One region of the Comamonas sp. GB3 AK4-5 genome, then DNA from elsewhere that is predicted to be linked to it. Evidence: riboswitches for the same ligand, from Rfam matches in the RefSeq annotation. Region 1 holds a riboswitch; each other region holds the start of a gene.
The links. A riboswitch is a leader RNA that binds a small molecule or an ion and turns the genes downstream of it on or off. The one in region 1 is predicted to bind cobalamin.

Region 1 (3,271 bases):
GTGGCCAAGGACCTGGTGGACGACCGCTTTGTCAAAAAAGCCCTGCAGCAGGTGGGCGGCCTCAAGGCCTTTGGCCATGCCGAGAGCTTTACGCGCAAAGAGGTGATCGCGGTATGAGGCAGGTGCGCACTGCGTGGCTGAGTCGGCTGGGCTGGCCCGTGCTGGGGCTGCTGCTGGCCGTCGCCCTGTGGGCCCTGGGCGCCCGGCAGCTGTCTGATGTGGATGCCCTGCGCCAGGCCTTCGGCCCCCAGGCAGGTTTTTCCGCCCTGTGGCGGCTGCTGCAGGACGGGCTGATATGGCTGCACATGGCGCTGAGCCTGCAGCGCATCGGCTTGTCTCTGCTGCTGGCACTGCTGATAGGCGTGCCGCTGGGCATCTGGCTGGGCTTGTCGCCGCTGTTTGCCAAGCTCACGGGCACCTTGTTCCAGTTTCTGCGCATGGTCTCGCCCCTGTCCTGGATGCCGCTGGCCGTGATGGCCCTGGGCGTGGGCGAGGCACCGGTGATTTTTCTGCTCAGCTTTGCCGCAGTCTGGCCCATCATGCTCAACACCGCAGCCGGCGTGGCGGCGCTGGACAAAAGCTGGCTGCAGCTGGCGCACAGCCTGTCAGCCACACGCCTTGAAGTGGTGTGGCGGATTGTGTTGCCCGGCATCGTCTCTCACGTGCTCACCGGCTTTCGCCTGGCCCTGGGCATTGGCTGGATCGTGCTGGTGCCGGCAGAAATGCTGGGCGTCTCGGCCGGCATGGGTTACTTTATTCTCGACACCCGGGACCGCCTGGCCTATGACGAGCTGATGGCGGGTATTGTGCTGATCGGCTGCCTGGGCTTTGCGCTCGACCTGCTGGCCCGTTGGGTGAGTGCGCGCTGGCTGCGCTGAGACCCGCTCACACAACCCTTGATACGTCGTTGCTTCGTCTTGTCGTACCTCTGTACTGCCTGCGACTTCGCGCCTCGTCTCAAACGCAAATCTTCGATTTGCTGGGCCGTGTGAACACGCTCTAAGCAGCAGGCCTGAGGATGTCCGCCCGCATCGGTGGGCGCTTTGCTCCGCCGTCCACCAAGGCCAGCCCAGCCCGGTGGGCGCAAGACCTGGCCTTATACTGCGCGACGCATTGGGAAGGGGCCGATCTGGCCCGTCTTCACCAGTCATGCAACAGGTGCCCGGGGCTTGCTCCGGGTGAAACGGGAACAGGGTGCAAAGCCCTGGCTGCCCCCGCAACGGTAAACAGACATTACGCGGCATCCATCCACACAAAGGCCTGCTGGCCCGATGGTGGATGCAGCGTATGGAACCGCTTCATGGCGTCCTGCAAGACAGGCGCCGGCCACTGATGTCCTACGTGAGCTCCTGCGAGCTGCGCGGCGGCATTGGGAAGGCGAAGCGACTAAGGCCCCGGACCTTCTGGTGGCCTGTCTGCAAGCCCGGAGACCGGCCTGTTGAGCGTCGCACACCATGGGTTGAGGGACCCGTGGCGTGCGGCATTTGCAGCAAACGCCTGCGGGGTGCAGTGTGGCAGCAACAGGCTTTGCGGCTGGCGCCATGGTGGCGTGTGGCCCTCGGCATGGGGCGGTCATGGGCAGGCAGGCGTCGCTGCGCCAAGACTGTGCAAGCCGTCATACAGCAAGGCCAGCCCCTGGACACCAGAGGCCTTGCGTGCATGCGGCATGTGCAAGTCGTGAGCCTCTGACAACGATGAAGCACCAGCTTTACCCCGCAGCCCGCCATGCCAAGGCGCTGCCATTTTCTTCACCCACCTGGAATTCCTGGACCTGCGCTGCGCTATTGGCCTCGCTGGGCCTGGCCGTGCCAGCCCAGGCTGCCGAAGCCGAGGCGGCTGAAGGCGCCGCAAGCAAGCCCAGGACGTCCGCCCAGGCTGATGCCAGTCTGCCCACCGTGCAGGTCAAGTCGGCACCCGTGACTTCCGAGGGCGGTCTGGGCCTGTCCCTGCCGTCGACTTCGGGCAGCCGTACCGGCATCGTCACGCGCGATTTGCCCGCCAGCCTGGATGTGGTGGACAGCGAGACCTGGCAGGAGCGTGGCGACATCCGCACGGCCGACATCATCGGCCGCAGCGTGGGCATGGCACCTTTGTCGCCCACCAGTTACAGCAGCCTGTCGTTTGGCGCGCGTGGTTTTACCGGCACCAACTCCGTGGGCATTGCCGAAGATGGCGTGCGCCTGGGCGTGGCCTCCAGCACCGTGCCTTATCCCAGCGATGGCTGGGGCTATGAGCGCGTGGAAGTACTGCGCGGCCCCGCTTCCATTGTTTATGGCAGCGGCACGGTGGGAGCCACAGCCAATCTGGTGCGCAAACAGCCCAGCCGCGAGCCGGTGCGCGAAGTGCTGTTGGGCGCGGGCTCGGACGGTGCGGCCAAGCTGGGCCTGGGCGCTGCAGGCCCGCTGGGCGAGACCTTGAGCTACCGGGTGGACGCCTATGGCCACTACACCAATGGCGAGCACGACATGGCCCGTGCCCATGGCGGCAAGCTGATGAGCACGCTGCGCTGGCAGCCCAGCGCAGCGCTGCGCATGGAGCTGCTGGCCGATTACAGCGACCAAAAACCAGCGCGCTACTTTGGCACGCCCACGGAGAATGGCAAGATCGTCAAGGAACTGCTGGGCCGCAACTACAACACCGATGACAGCGCCATCAGCATCAAAGACCAGCGCGTGCGTGGTCGTGTGAACTACCAGGTCAACGACTGGCTGAACGTGAGCAACGAGCTCTACCACTTCAAGGCCGACCGCTATTGGCGCAACATTGAGTCCTATCGCTACGATCGCAGTACCGGTATGGTCAAGCGCGGCGACTATCTGGAGTTGGCCCATGACCTGGAACAGACCGGCAACCGGCTGGAGTCGCGCATCAATGCGGGTGCCCACCAGCTGGCGCTGGGCTGGGAGGTGAGCCGGACCAAGTTTGGCTACTCGGGCAACTCCGACAATCGAAAAATCGACCTGCCAGTGGACAGCTCTCCCCATGGCCCTTGGGACAGTCCAAGCCCCATGGTGGATCGTTTTCAGACCACCACCACCACGCATGACTTCTACGCCGAAGATGCCTGGACGCTGAGCCCACAGTGGCTGCTGCTGGCCGGCATACGCCGCGATCTGACCGATATGTCGCGCCGCGATCTGCTGGGGGCCTCATCGTTTGACACCACCTTGGGCGGCACGGCCTGGCGCCTGGGGCTGACCTACAAGCTCGACGCCGCCACCAGTGTTTACGGCCAGGTCTCCCAGGGTCATGACCCGGTGGGCAATATCGC
Region 2 (3,271 bases), 350 kb from region 1:
CTGGCCTTGCTCGAAATGCAGGCCGGTTTCAATGTTACGGCTGCTTTCCGGGCGAAGATCAGGCGAAGACTGGCCTGTGAAACGCTCATACAGCGTGGGAGTCCGAAAGGCTGTGCCTGCCGAAGCCACCCAGCGCAGGCTGTCGTTGATCTGCAGCCCATAGCCCACGCCTCCGGTGGTCTTGCTCTTCTGGTCGCGCACATCATCGTGGCGCATATGGGCATTGAAGCTGTGCGCCCCGGTTTGCCAGCCCCAGCCCAAGGCAATGGCGTTTTGCACGCGCTTGCTATCTGTATTCACAAGAGAGGAATAAGGTGAGAGCGAGTAATCTGTCTTCAGACGGTCTTCCGTACGCTCATAGTCCACGTTGAAGCGGTGCCCGCCCAATGTCCAGATGTTCTGCCACAGCAGGCCTGCGCTGCGGCCCTCGGCCGATTCCGGGGCGCTGGTGTGGCGGTCGGTGTCCATGCCGGTGTGCGAGAGCTGCACCACGCTGCGATAGCTGCCCGTCCACTGGGCTGCCCACTTCACGCTGGCCGTGGTGGTTTTGACAATGTCGAAATCATCAAATGGCGCGGGGCTTTGATCGTATTGGGCCTTGAGACGGTTGTAGCGCAAGCTGCCGTCCAGAGTGTGGATGCCGGTCTTGTAGCCCAGGTTCAGCCCCACCGAGCTGTTGGAATATCCGTCTTTATCGGGATTGGGCGCCCATTGATTACCCGGATTCACATCCCAGCCATCGCTGCGCTCATCCGCCAGATTCAGTGCATAGCTCAGGCCATTGACGCCACCGGAAATCCCTGCGGCAGCCTTGCTGCTCTTGTGGGTGCCATAGCCCAGCTCCACATAGGGCACGGGCGCACCTTCCTTGCCTTTGCGGGTGAAGATTTGAATCACACCACCCATGGCATCCGAGCCATAAATGGCAGCGGCAGGGCCGCGCAGCACTTCAATGCGTTCGATCTGCGCCAGCGGCAACGTCGCCCACACAGCGCCGCCTTGCATTTCCTGCGTGCCAAATCGCACACCATCCACAAACACCACGGCATGCTGATTGCTCATGCCGCGCAAATACACGCTGGTGGCTTGCCCGGGCCCGCCACTGCGGTTGATTTGCACGCCAGGAACCCGCGCCAGCACATCGGCCACACCAACCGCGCCAGAGCGTTCAATCTCTGCACTGTCGATCACGGTCATATCGGCCGTCACGCTTTCCAAAGACTGGGGCATGCGTGCGGCCGTCACCACGGTTTCGGACAGTCGCGACGCCGAAGCGGTTTGCGCCAGCACGCCGGCGCTGCACAAGGCCATGACGGCGCCCGCCACAGCAGCCAGAGGACAACGCACACGGGCGCACAGGCCTTCCGCGGAGAATTGCTTGAAGTTTTGCATCAATGAATCAAAGGTTGGCACCGGCGTCCCCGCCCGTGCAGCTTGCACCACCAGCCGCCTGCGGACAGGTGCTGAACCTTTTGGCCGGTATCCAGACTGGCGCACCCGCTGCCTCGGCCTTCCCAGAGCGCCAGGCTCCAGTGGCGGGAAAAGAGACAGGGTGGTCTTGCGACCGGTGCGCTCACTGTTGCGGGGGCAGTACATGCTGTGCAGGCTGCAAGGCCTGCATCCATGTTTCCCGTTTAACCACAGCGCCAGAACAGCGCCGTGAGCACCAAAGGCCGGCATTGTACGAAGCCTGGCTTACAGCCCGCTTGTGTGAGAGCTCCCTCACATGCTGCACCGCTTGCACTGTGCCGTGCCTCGCAAGGAGGCAGAAAAGAGCACCGTCCCGCCGGCAAGAAAATGGGCCCGCACCGCGCAAGCTGTCCCATGTAAAAAGCGCCTGCAGGGCTTGCAGGCGCTTGCGGGGCAAAGGCCCGATGCATCCCTCCGCAGGCCTAGCCCCGAGGCTTGCTGGCAGGCAAGGCCGGCGGCTGCGCCGCGCTGAGGGCGGGGACTGCCGGGGCGTGCCGGGCGATGGCTGCGGTGCTGCTGCCCGCAACCCGGGCCGCAGCGCTCTTTCGGGCCTGCTCGCGCGCCTGGCGGCGTTGAAAGCGCAGCAGCTCCTTGTCGTTGCGGCGGATATGCAGCGACAGCCAGTCGCGCAGCACGCTCGACAGCTGGGCCGCCACGGTGATGCTGCCGGCCTGCAGCTTTTTCTCCAGGCTCCACAGCTGGTCCATGAAATGCTGGTGGCCTATCTTGTGGTTGTCCAGATCCGGAAAACCCATCTGCGCCATGATGTGCTCCTCATTGCGCAGATGCTCCTGGGTGCTGACGATCACCCTGTGCAAAATGGTTTCCACCACAGCCCGGCCCTGGCCTTCGCTGGTGGCGGTGTGCAACTCGTTGACCAGCTCCACCAGCAGGCGGTGGTCTGCGTCGATGGGGCCGCCATCGATCACCATGTCATCGGCCCATGCAAAGTAAGCCATGGATCAGGCCTCCAGTGCCGGCAGCGCCTGTCGCGCGGCCAGTGCAGGCTGGGCATAGGTCAGCGTGGTTGCCGTGCCCTTGAACACGCTGACGGCCTGCACCAGCGCCTGGGCCTGAGCCTCCAGCGACTGGGCTGCGGCGGCCGATTCCTCCACCAGGGCCGCGTTGGACTGGGTGACCTGGTCCATCTGCATCATGGCCTGGTTGATCTGCTCGATGCCATGGGTCTGGTCTTCGCTGGCCTCGCTGATCTCGTTCATGATGTCCGCCACGCGGCGCACGCTGACCACGATTTCGTCCATGGTACTGCCGGCTTTTTCCACCAGCGTGCAGCCGTTGCCGACGTTGTTGACCGACTCGTCGATCAGGCCCTTGATTTCCTTGGCGGCCTCGGCTGAGCGGCCGGCCAGGGAGCGCACCTCGGAGGCCACCACGGCAAAGCCCCGGCCCTGCTCGCCTGCGCGGGCCGCTTCCACGGCGGCGTTCAGCGCCAGGATATTGGTCTGGAAGGCAATGCCGTCAATGATGCCGATGATGTCGGCGATCTTGCGCGACGAGGTGTTGATGGCTTCCATGGTGTGCACCACTTCGCCCACCACCTGGCCACCGCGCACGGCGACCTTGGAGGCGGTTTCGGCCAGCTCGGCAGCCTGGCGGCCGTTGGCGAAGTTCTGGCTCACGGTGCCGGCCAGCTCCTGCATGGCGGCCGTGGTTTCTTCCAGCGCACTGGCCTGCTCCTCGGTGCGGCCCGACAAATCCAGGTTGCCGGTGGCAATTTGCGAGGTGGCCGTGGCAATCGCATCGCTGCCGTTACGCACCTCGCCCACGATGTCCGAAAGGC
Region 3 (3,271 bases), 620 kb from region 1:
GTTCTTGAGCTTGTTGTGGTAGAGCGTGATGCCCAGGTGATTGCCCTGCTGCGCCCAGCGCAGGCCGATTTCCTTGTTCAAGCTCTCTTCAGGCGCCAATGTAGAGTCGCCATAGGCCGAGAAACGCTGGTACAAGCTGGGCACACGAAAGCCGGTCGAGGCGGAAGCCGTAGCCCGCCACTGGGGGGCGAAATCCCAGCCATAACCAATGCCGCCCGTGTTCTTGCGACCAAAGTCACTGTCATCGTCACTGCGGGCATTGAGCTGCACGGTATGGTTGCCATATTTGGCGCCATAGCCTACGGCGATGCCTGTCTGATCGCGTTCCTTGCGGTTGGTGTTTTTCAGCCCTGTGTTCTCCAGCGCATCTTCACGCCGCTCCAGCGCCAGGCTCAGCGTCCCCTGCCCCAGTTTCCATTCGTTTTGCAACAGCAAGGTGCGCAGCCGGGTTTCCGCCTCATAAAGGCTGGTGCCCGTGGTCTGGTAGCGGTTGGTGGACTCGCTCACGGACAGACGTGTGCGGTAGCCCTCTGTCCACTGGGCCGCCCATGTCAAGCCATAGGCATCGAACTCACGGATCGCCCGATCGTCCTGGATTGATTTGGTGGCGTCATAGCCCGCATCGGATTTACTGGTCAGCGCCGTCAGATCCAAGCGGTGAACCTTGCTCAGCTGCAGACCCACGCGCGCATTGGCGGATTTGCGGGTGTAGCCATCACGGTCTTCGTTGTGCACCCCATTGGTCTTGGAGTCAAAGCCCTTGCTTGTCGCATAAGAAACGCCCAGTGCGTAATCCACGGCACCATGCGCACCGCTGAGGCCGGCCTCGCCCTTGCTGCTGCCGTAGGTACCGGCGCCAACCCCAATGAAAGGATGCACTCCATCTTCGCCACGTTTGGTGAAAATCTGCACTACCCCCGCCAGGGCGTCCGAGCCATACACAGCACCAGCAGCACCGCGCAGCACTTCGATACGGTCTATCAAATCAACGGGCAAGGATTCCCACTGCGCGCCACCCGAGCCGTTTTGTCCATCCACCCGAATCCCATCGATGTACACCGCCGTGTGCTGCTTGCTGGCGCCCCGCAGGTACAGACTGGTGTCGGATCCTGGACCACCATTGCGGGTGATCTGCACGCCGGGCAACTTGGCCATTACATCTTCCAGGGAGCGGCCAGCCTGCTGGTCCAGCTGATCACGGTCCACCACCGTGATGTCCGCCACCACATCGGCCAGGCGTTGCTCGCTGCGCGTGGCCGACACCACTACATCATCCAGATTGGCGGCATGCACCGTTGCTGCAGCCAGTGCCGTCAGCCCCACGGCCACGCTGGCGGCATGCGCGGCCAGCGACGAAGCAGCGCCCGCGCACTGCTGAGAAAACGAACTCATTGGAGAAATCAGAAAAGTCCGCCCGCGCCAGCCTCCCCGCCAGCAGTGGGCAACCACATGCCCTGCCAAAGCGGGCACACCTGTGTTGGCCGGTATCCGGGCTGGTCCTCCACACCATCGCCTTCCCACATGCTTGTTCAAGGCATGCAGTGGCTGTGTTGAATGGCGGGGGTGCAGCATATGCACCTAGGACTCACCGTTGCGGGGGCAGCGCAGGCTGGGCATGTGGGGGGCCCACGTCGCCGTCCTGCTTCCCGTTGAACTGCCACGCGTGAACCGCGCGACGAGCACCAACAGGGTGCGATTCTAAAGAGTGCCGGAGCCCACGCCCCACAAGCAGGGGAATGGGCTGCAAACGGGGACTACGCGCAAGCCCTCTTCAGAACTTGTAGGCGGACACCGCATTTATGCGCCTGGAACGCCGAACAGCAAGGTCTGGCATAGGAAATTCCAACTTGTTGCAGGCGCGAAAGCCTACAATCGCTACCCTCTATGTCCATGACCTCACAGCCTTCCCTGATCGAGCCGCTGGCAGAGCGTGTTGATCGCCTGCTGGTGCGGCATGCGGAGCTCCAACGCACCAATACCCTGTTGGCCGAACAAGTCGCCGCCCTGACGCAGGAGCGCGATTCGCTGCGTTCGCGCCTGCACGCGGCACGCTCCCGTGTCGACGCCCTGATTGCACGCTTGCCCGTCAACCAAGAGGGATCATGAGCCAGATCGAAGCACGCATCCTGCAGCAAGACTATCTGCTGACCTGCCCCGATGGCCAAGAAGCCCCGCTGCTGGCTGCCGTCGACCGCGTTGACGCGGAGATGGAACGCATACGCAACACTGGCAAAGTCCGCTCGCGCGAGCGTGTGGGCGTGCTGGTGGCCGTGAATCTGGCCTTTGAAAATGCAGCCCTGAGCGAGCGGGTGCAGGCATTGGAGCAAGAGCTGGACCTCAACCTCGAAAGCACGCCAACCGCCCTGCCGGCCACCGAGACCACCCACAGCGACGAGGACACGCCGGCGCTGATGACGGAGCTGCAGGCACTGCTGGCACAGCGTGAGCTGGAGCTGCTGCAGGCCCAGCATCTGATTGCACGCATGGAAGCCGCACTGGATGTAGAAAGCCAACTGCTGTAACGGCTTTGGGGATTGTCGGCACTGCGGCCAGAAGCGCAGTAAAATAACGCTGTCTGCAAGGCCGCTGCGCTTTATATTTCCTTGAACCAATGCTCCCTGAGCACGGGCTTGGTACATTGCCAGGCAAGCGTGATCGTCTCGCGTTAGATGAACCCAATGCTTGGTTGCCCTCGCCCACCTGAACCCCCGGTTCAGGATGACGGCGTAGCGGTTTTTGCAGACACCTTTCGCCCCGCCTTCCCAGGCAGCGCCGGCGAATCGGCAGAGGCTGTCGCTCCGGTCCGCATATCCCCCACATCCATTCCCGCCGTCTGCGCCCGCAGCATGGCCAGCACCGTGGCGCTTTCAACGCCTGGTGCACACAAAAAGCCCTGGTAAAAACCGCAGCCCATGCTCTGCAGCATCTCGCGCTGCGCCTGGGTTTCCACGCCCTCGGCCACGATTTCCACGTCCAGCGCCCGTCCCAGGCTGACCACGGCTTCCACAATGGCTTTGTCGCTGGCATCTTGCGGCAGGCCGCGCACAAACGACTGGTCCACTTTCAGCTTGCTGATGGGCATGCGCTTGAGATAGGCCAGATTGGAATAGCCCGTGCCGAAATCATCGATCACCAGTTGCACGCCCAGTGCCGCCAACTGCTCTATGCATTGGACGATCACCGGCTCTTTTTGCAGCAGCACGGATTCGGTCAACTCCAGCTCCAGCCAGCAGGCCGGCAGGCTGTAGGTGCTCAACAAACCAGACACGCG

Region 2: it holds a riboswitch for cobalamin, as region 1 does, so the genes downstream of both, ACA027_RS16210 (TonB-dependent receptor domain-containing protein) here and ACA027_RS17660 (TonB-dependent receptor) in region 1, are expected to answer to the same signal.
Region 3: it holds a riboswitch for cobalamin, as region 1 does, so the genes downstream of both, ACA027_RS15010 (TonB-dependent receptor domain-containing protein) here and ACA027_RS17660 (TonB-dependent receptor) in region 1, are expected to answer to the same signal.

The regions. Positions count from the first base shown of each region.
Region 1 covers NZ_CP166730.1:3,938,829-3,942,099, reverse strand. Annotated here, with positions in the region: gene ACA027_RS17670 (ABC transporter substrate-binding protein) at 1-117, shown strand, start outside; gene ACA027_RS17665 (ABC transporter permease) at 114-878, shown strand; cobalamin riboswitch at 1,140-1,454, shown strand; gene ACA027_RS17660 (TonB-dependent receptor) at 1,695-3,271, shown strand, end outside.
Region 2 covers NZ_CP166730.1:3,586,298-3,589,568, forward strand. Annotated here, with positions in the region: gene ACA027_RS16210 (TonB-dependent receptor domain-containing protein) at 1-1,392, opposite strand, end outside; cobalamin riboswitch at 1,457-1,686, opposite strand; gene ACA027_RS16215 (bacteriohemerythrin) at 1,893-2,429, opposite strand; gene ACA027_RS16220 (methyl-accepting chemotaxis protein) at 2,433-3,271, opposite strand, start outside.
Region 3 covers NZ_CP166730.1:3,316,549-3,319,819, forward strand. Annotated here, with positions in the region: gene ACA027_RS15010 (TonB-dependent receptor domain-containing protein) at 1-1,392, opposite strand, end outside; cobalamin riboswitch at 1,462-1,702, opposite strand; gene ACA027_RS15015 (DUF904 domain-containing protein) at 1,891-2,106, shown strand; gene ACA027_RS15020 (cell division protein ZapA) at 2,103-2,522, shown strand; gene ACA027_RS15025 (EAL domain-containing protein) at 2,714-3,271, opposite strand, start outside.